DNA from 2 places in the Pantoea sp. X-Soil-ISGK-285 genome. Region 2 is predicted to be linked to the other one. Evidence: predicted binding sites of a transcription regulator. Region 2 holds the regulator's gene; the other holds the start of a gene.
What was found. Region 2 encodes LexA, which represses DNA repair genes until DNA is damaged. Its sites were predicted from a motif close to TNCTGTATGTACATACAGNA; they were not measured.
Positions count from the first base shown of each region.

Region 1: uvrB (excinuclease ABC subunit UvrB) is a predicted target of LexA. The motif match lies at 1,971-1,990, and genes of this name have one in related genera.

Region 1 is NZ_AP035938.1:1,233,678-1,237,714, forward strand. Features, by position in the region: gene bioD (dethiobiotin synthase) at 1-303, shown strand, start outside; gene AC6I8B_RS05800 (ABC transporter ATP-binding protein) at 450-1,172, opposite strand; gene uvrB (excinuclease ABC subunit UvrB) at 2,067-4,037, shown strand, end outside.
Region 2 is NZ_AP035938.1:307,752-311,788, forward strand. Features, by position in the region: gene plsB (glycerol-3-phosphate 1-O-acyltransferase PlsB) at 1-1,581, opposite strand, end outside; gene AC6I8B_RS01355 (diacylglycerol kinase) at 1,710-2,078, shown strand; gene lexA (transcriptional repressor LexA) at 2,184-2,798, shown strand; gene dinF (MATE family efflux transporter DinF) at 2,899-4,037, shown strand, end outside.

The DNA.
Region 1 (4,037 bases), 930 kb from region 2:
TTGTCGGAGACGCACACTTATGCGGACTGGGTGGTCAGCGAAAAGCTGCCCGTGATTCTGGTGGTAGGGATTAAGCTTGGCTGCATCAATCACGCCATGCTCACCGCTGACGCGGTGCGGGCAAGCGGCCTGCCGCTGGTGGGCTGGATCGCCAACACCGTCGAACCCCCGGGTAAACGCTATCAGGAGTATCTCACCAGCCTGAAAAATCGACTGCCTGCGCCTTGTCTGGGCACCATCCCGTTTCTCACTGATGCGGCGCAGCAGGCGTCCTGTGGTCACTACCTGACGTTGCCGGAGTAACCGCGTAGCCTGGCTATTTTATTTGTCGTGCTGAATCCGGGCAGTGCTCTCCATCCTTGCGCGCTGTGTACACGCTCCGGTGGTTCCGCGCGCTCCGTCTTCAGCCTGCCTGCAACACTTACGCCCGGTGGGGCAGGCGCTGAATGTCAGGCCACCGTCAGCCATTTATCGACGGTGTGGTCATCAAGCTGTTCCATGCTGCCCTGCGCCACATTGCGGCCGCGGTGCAGCAGCAGGAAATAGTCCGCCACGCGACGGATCAGCGACAGGCGCTGCTCCAGCAGCAGGATGGTCAGCCCGTAGTCGAGGTTAAGCCGACGGATCAGATTGCCCATCTCCTCTTCCAGCCACGGCGACATCCCGTCGGTCGGCTCATCCAGAATCAGCAGTTTGGGCTGCAGCACCAGCGCGCGCGCCAGGGCCAGCTGTTGCTGCTGATCGATCGGCAGATCGCCGCTGCGCTGCTGGCGCAGAGAGTAGAGCGCCGGGAAGAGGTCGAACACCATTTCGGGAATGGCGCGATGGCGGTCGCGCTGGCTGGCACCCGCCAGCAGGGCAATCAGCAGATTATCTTCCACGCTCATCTGGGTAAAAATATGGCGGCCCTGCGGCACATAGCCAATCCCCATCTGCGCCCGCTGTTCAGCCGGTTGCAGCAGCAGATCTTCCGGCGGCGAGCCATCCTCTTTCCAGGAGATAGAGCCGCTGTTAATTGGCAATCTGCCCATGATGCAGTTTACCAGCGTGGTTTTACCCATGCCAGGTCGGCCCAGAATGCCGGTGCAGGTGCCAGGCGACAGATCCAGGTCCACATCCCACAGAATATGGTTTTGACCGTAAAATTGATTTACCGAACGTAAACTCAGCATCTGACACTCTCCTTCCCGATCGTTAGCCTGATTGCTTCCGCGCTCTGTCGTCTGGCAAACAAGTCATCAGCAATGGCAGCCTCGCCATTGCAGCACAGTGCGCGTTTCGCGCGGTGACGCCACTGAACTCCTGCAATTCCCAGGCCAGATCTAAAAACGGCCCTGTTTCCTGCTGCAGCGCCACGTATCAGGGATGAAAGGTGAGAAAAACTTATCAATTTCCCACGGTGACCACGCGCCTGCACTTTTGCAGTGCCCTGGAGCGCTGTTTCTGGTGCAGACGTACTGTAACGTGGCAGGAAGTCCGATTAAGAATCTTAGTATGAGGCGTACAAATTTGCGTACGACACCCGGTGACAGATTAAAATTGCAGAATAATCCGTCAGCAGGCGACGCGAAATTTAACGCAAAAAAAATTATTTTCACGGTAGTGAGAAGGCAGGGAAAAATTATACACAGCTGATGGCGTCGGGGCTGCCATCACTTATCCACCATTCCTGTGGATAACCTTGTGCATTAGGTAATGAAAACCAGTTGGAAGCGAGGAAATACGCGGCCTGGTAACATAATGACGAGAATCTGGCCTCATAGCCTTATATCAGTAAAATCAGTTGCTTATCAAAAAACAAGCCTGAGAATTATCTGTCAGGTAACCGTACTGTAATTTTGTGACACTCTATTGACAAATGTTAAATCAGATCCCTTCCTGGGGATAACATTGCGCAACATGCTGAGCGATAACGCTGCCAGCCTGCAGGGACATCAGGTGCCATCCTGCTGGCGTTAACATTGCACCAATACTGTTTTTATATCCAGTATTATTTTCTGGCAAAATCACCATAGCAGAGTAAAATAAGTGCCTGCCCGCCGACTTCTCCAGCAGGAACTGCATTCATGAGCAAAGCCTTTAAATTGAACTCCGCCTTTAAACCTTCGGGCGACCAGCCTGAGGCGATACGTCGCCTGGAAGAGGGGCTGGAGGATGGACTGGCCCATCAGACCTTATTAGGCGTAACCGGCTCCGGTAAAACGTTTACCGTCGCCAACGTGATTGCCGACCTCAACCGTCCGACCATGGTGCTGGCACCCAACAAGACGCTGGCCGCCCAGCTCTATGGCGAGATGAAAGAGTTTTTCCCGGATAACGCCGTCGAGTTTTTCGTCTCTTACTACGACTATTACCAGCCAGAAGCCTATGTGCCGAGCTCCGACACCTTTATCGAAAAAGATGCGTCGGTGAACGAACATATCGAACAGATGCGTCTGTCGGCCACCAAGGCGCTGCTGGAACGGCGCGATGTCATTGTGGTGGCATCGGTTTCGGCTATCTACGGTCTGGGCGATCCCGATCTCTATCTGAAAATGATGCTGCACCTGACCCGCGGCATGATTATCGATCAGCGGAGTATTCTGCGCCGTCTGTCAGAGCTGCAGTACACCCGCAACGACCAGGCGTTCCAGCGCGGCACCTTCCGGGTGCGCGGCGAAGTGATCGATATCTTCCCGGCGGAGTCGGACGATATTGCGCTGCGCGTCGAGCTGTTTGACAAAGAGGTTGAGCGTCTGTCGCTGTTTGACCCGCTGACCGGCCAGATTGATTCGGTCGTGCCGCGCTTTACCATCTACCCCAAGACGCACTACGTCACGCCGCGTGAGCGTATTCTGCAGGCGATGGAAGATATCAAAGTCGAGCTGGCGGACCGCCGCCGGGTGCTGCTGGAGAACAATAAGCTGCTGGAAGAGCAGCGCATTACCCAGCGTACCCAGTTTGACCTGGAGATGATGAGTGAGCTGGGCTACTGCTCCGGCATCGAGAACTACTCACGCTACCTCTCCGCACGCGGACCAGGCGAAGCGCCACCGACGCTGTTTGACTATCTGCCCGCCGATGGCCTGCTGGTGGTGGATGAGTCGCACGTGACCATTCCGCAGATTGGCGGCATGTATAAAGGCGACCGGGCGCGTAAAGAGACGCTGGTAGAGTATGGCTTCCGCCTGCCGTCGGCGCTGGATAACCGTCCGATGAAGTTTGAAGAGTTTGAGGCACTGGCCCCGCAAACCATCTATGTTTCGGCGACGCCGGGCAAATATGAGCTGGAAAAGTCGGGCGACGAAGTGATCGATCAGGTGGTGCGTCCTACCGGTCTGCTGGATCCGATCATCGAAGTGCGTCCGGTCGGTACCCAGGTCGACGATCTGCTGTCAGAAATCCGTCAGCGCGTGGCGATCAACGAACGTGTACTGGTGACGGTGCTGACCAAACGCATGGCGGAAGATCTCACCGAATATCTGTCTGAGCATGGTGAGAAGGTGCGTTATCTGCACTCCGATATCGACACGGTAGAGCGTATGGAGATTATCCGCGACTTACGTCTGGGCGAGTTTGATGTGCTGGTGGGCATCAACTTACTGCGTGAGGGGCTGGATATGCCGGAAGTGTCGTTGGTGGCGATTCTCGATGCGGATAAAGAGGGCTTCCTGCGCTCCGAACGCTCGCTGATTCAGACCATTGGCCGTGCGGCGCGTAACATCAACGGTAAGGCGATTCTCTACGGCGATAAAATCACGCCGTCGATGGCGCGCGCCATTGAAGAGACCGAGCGCCGCCGTGAGAAACAGCAGCTGCACAACGAAGAGAACGGCATCGTGCCGCAGGGCCTGAATAAGAAGATTACCGATATTCTGGAACTGGGCAAAAACGTGGTGAAAACCCGCGGCAAAGCGAAACCAGCCCGTCCTGGCGAAGCTCAGGCGCTGGCCGATTTCCAGCTGTTAACGCCGCAGGCTCTGCAGAAGAAAATCCACGAACTGGAAGGGCAGATGCAGCAGCATGCGCAGAACCTGGAGTTCGAACAGGCGGCCAAC
Region 2 (4,037 bases):
GTTCATGGCGTTAGCCGCGCCCGCTTCATTGATACGCACCATCAGGCTGGCAGCAATATCGTTGACGGTTGGTGTTAACCAGCTGGGACGCTGCGGCTCAATCGGATCGATGGCATCGCGCCATTCCGGCACCCGCTTGTTGAGATAGTTGACCAGCGGCAGGGGTTCGCCAAAGTTCACGTAACCCTGACCGAGATTGCGCAGCTTGCGTAAGCCGCGCACCATCTGCATGAAGCCCTCTTTCTCTTTCGCCGCGCCGCGCAGTTCTTTAGCGTAAGTGCCCACTTCCATCACGTGCTCATAGCCGATATAGATCGGCACCAGCGTGATCGGGCGATTTCCGCCGCGCAGCATCGCCTGCAGCGTCATGGCTAAGGTGCCGGTTTTAGGGTCCAGCAGGCGACCGGTTCGTGAACGGCCTCCTTCGACAAAGTACTCAACCGAATAGCCGCGGGTGAATAGCTCGCCGAGATATTCGCGGAATACCGTGGCGTAGAGCTTGTTGCCTTTAAAGGTACGACGAATAAAGAAAGCGCCCAGGCGACGGAAAATCGGGCCGGCTGGCCAGAAGTTGAGATTGATACCGGCTGCGATGTGCGGCGGCACCAGACCCTGATGATAGAGCACATAGGAGAGCAGCAGATAATCCATGTGGCTGCGATGGCACGGCACATAGACAATCTCGTGGCCATCCTGCGCCAGCTGGCGGACTTTTTCGCCGCCATTGACGTTGATGCCCTGATAGAGCCGACTCCAGAGCCAGCCCATCACGCGGTCAGTTACGCGGATGGCTTCATAGGAGAAGTTTGCCGCAATCTCCTCCATCATTTCGACGGCGTTCTGCTGCGCTTTCTCATGGGAGATTTTTTTGCTGCGAGCTTCATCTTCTACTGCTTTTTCAATCGCTTTGGATTGCAGCAGACGAGTAAACAGATCCTGACGCGCCGGCAAGCGCGGGCCAATCGCCGCCAGCCGCTGGCGGGCAAAATGAATGCGCGCCACGCGAGCCAGCTTCTGGGCGATCGACTGATCCGTACCGTGTTCAGTTGCCATGCGGCGCAGCGACACTGTCGGCGAGAAGCGGACAAAACTGTCGCGCCCGTGCCAGATAACGGCAAAGAACTTCTGCACCCCGTTCAGCACCCGCAGGTGTGGCGTTGCTTCGCCCTGGACTTCACGTCCTGGTGCGCGGCCAAACATCACCGTGACCGGCAGCATCTGAATATCCAGCTTAGGGTTATTGCGATGCAGGTCCAGGTAATCGTGAAAGATTTTCACAGATTCAACGCTGGGCACAAAATAGGGGAAGACGCGTGGGCCATTGTGGATAAAGACGTGGCGCGGCAGCAGAGAACCATCAATCTCCAGCGGAGTGAGCGGGTCGGGCAGGTGATGCCGCAGACACTGTGCACGTAAAGTCAGTAAGTCGGCCTTCGAATCGTAAGGCAAAACATACATAATAGGTCGGGTCGGATCCAGACCATGTTCAGACACGGGATCGGCCGGAATGGCCTTACTTTTTACCAAAAACGACAGTGGTAAATTAAGCAGTTTGTAATAGAGTTTACGCCAACCTGACATAGACAACATGAAGCCTCTTGTTAGCAAAGCGCCGCAAGCATACCAGAAAGCGCAGCGAAGATCTGTGGTGGTGCCAATTGCACGCAGCCCAGACATTGACGTCAATCCGATGAAAGGGTTCCCACATCATGGCAAATAATGCCACCGGACTTATCAGAATAGTAAAAGCTGCAGGTTACTCATGGCAGGGGCTTCGTGCCGCCTGGCAACATGAAGCGGCGTTTCGGCAGGAAGCGCTGGCTGCGCTGGCCGCTATTGTTATCGCGTGCTGGCTGGATGTCGATGTGGTCTCCCGCATCCTCATGATTGGTGCGGTGGTGCTGGTGGTCATTGTTGAAATCCTCAATAGCGCCATTGAAGCGGTGGTCGACCGCATCGGTCAGGAGCATCATCCGCTGGCGGGCCGGGCAAAAGACATGGGCTCGGCGGCGGTGCTGATCAGCATATTACTGGCACTCTTCGTCTGGATCGCGCTGCTCTGGACACATTTGCGATAAGCCTTCCATAACGCGTCTGAGGGCGCGTTTTCCCTGACAATCGGTTTCCATTTCACCAATACCTGTATATACTCACAGCGACTGTATAAACAACCAGGGGGCGGGATGAAAGCATTAACCAGCAGGCAGCAGCAGGTCTATGACCTGATTCGCGACCATATTTCTTCAACGGGCATGCCGCCTACGCGTGCCGAAATCGCCGCGCAGCTGGGCTTCCGTTCGCCGAACGCGGCAGAAGAGCATCTGAAAGCGCTGGCGCGCAAAGGCGTCATCGAGATCGTTTCCGGTGCATCGCGCGGCATTCGACTGTTAATGGAAGAAGAAGCCTCAGAAGGGCTACCGCTGATTGGCCGGGTTGCTGCCGGTGAGCCGATCATGGCGCAGGAACATATCGAAACCCACTACAAGGTCGATCCGGGCCTGTTTAAGCCGTCTGCTGACTTCCTGCTGCGCGTCAGCGGAATGTCGATGAAAGATATCGGGATTATGGATGGCGACCTGCTCGCGGTGCATAAAACCCAGGATGTGCGTAACGGCCAGGTTGTGGTTGCCCGCATTGATGATGAAGTCACCGTTAAGCGCTGGAAAAAGCAGGGTGCTATCGTGCATCTGCTGCCGGAAAACAGCGATTTTGACCCGATTGTCGTCGATACCCGTGCGCAGTCACTGACCATAGAAGGTCTGGCTGTTGGCGTGGTGCGCAACGGCGAGTGGCTCTGATTCTTCTGCCAGCGTGCATTCGCCTTCTCTGATGCTATTCTGTCTGCCCTAATTTTGTCGCTGCCTCTTTTGCGCAGCGACACTGAGCACGGAACGGCGAATGCGCTTTATTACGGCAACCGATAAAAATCTCTGGCGGCTTGCGCTGCCGATGATCCTTTCAAATATCACCGTTCCCTTACTGGGAGTGGTCGATACTGCAGTAATTGGTCATCTCGACAGCCCTGTCTATCTTGGCGGGGTTGCGGTCGGGACTACAGTGACCAGCTTCCTCTTTATGCTGCTGCTTTTCCTTCGAATGAGTACCACTGGCCTTACGGCGCAGGCATTTGGCGCTGGCGATAAAATGGCGCTGGCACGCGCGCTGACTCAGCCGCTGATCATTGCGCTGCTGGCGGGCGTACTGTTCATCGCTTTGCGTTATCCGATTATTCAGCTGTCGACCCATCTCGTTGGCGGCAATCCCGATGTACTCGAACAGGCGGCACTGTTTATTCAGATTCGCTGGCTCAGTGCGCCTGCCACGCTGGCAAACCTGGTCATTCTGGGCTGGCTGCTGGGCGTGCAGTATGCACGCGCGCCGGTGATCCTGCTGGTGGTGGGCAACCTGGTTAACATCGTGCTCGATCTCTGGCTGGTGATGGGGCTGCACTGGGGTGTCGCGGGGGCGGCAACCGCCACGGCGCTGGCGGAATACATTACGCTGGTTGTCGGCAGCATCATGGTCTGGCGGGTGTTAAAACTGCGCGGAATTACGCTTAGCCTGCTGAAGCAGAGCTGGCGCGGTGACAGCGGCCGGCTGCTGCGACTGAACCGGGACATCATGCTGCGCTCTCTGATGCTGCAGCTCTGTTTCGCCTCGCTGACCGTACTGGGTGCCCGGCTGGGTCCGGATGTGGTGGCGGTTAACGCAGTATTACTGATGTTCATCACTTTTACGGCTTACGCGCTGGATGGCTTTGCCTATGCGGTTGAAGCTTTTGCGGGTGAGGCGCATGGTGCAAAAGATGGCAGCAAGCTCCTGCGCGTCTGGCACTCTGCCTGTCGGCAGGCGGTAGTGGTGGCGCTGTTCTTCTCGCTGATCTATGCCATTTTTGGCCCGCAGATCGTTACCCTGCTGACCTCTCTTCAGTCACTCCAGCAGACAGCGGACCGCTATCTGGTCTGGCAGATGATAATGCCGCTGATCGGCGTCTGGTGTTATCTGCTGGATGGCATGTTCATCGGAGCGACGCGCGG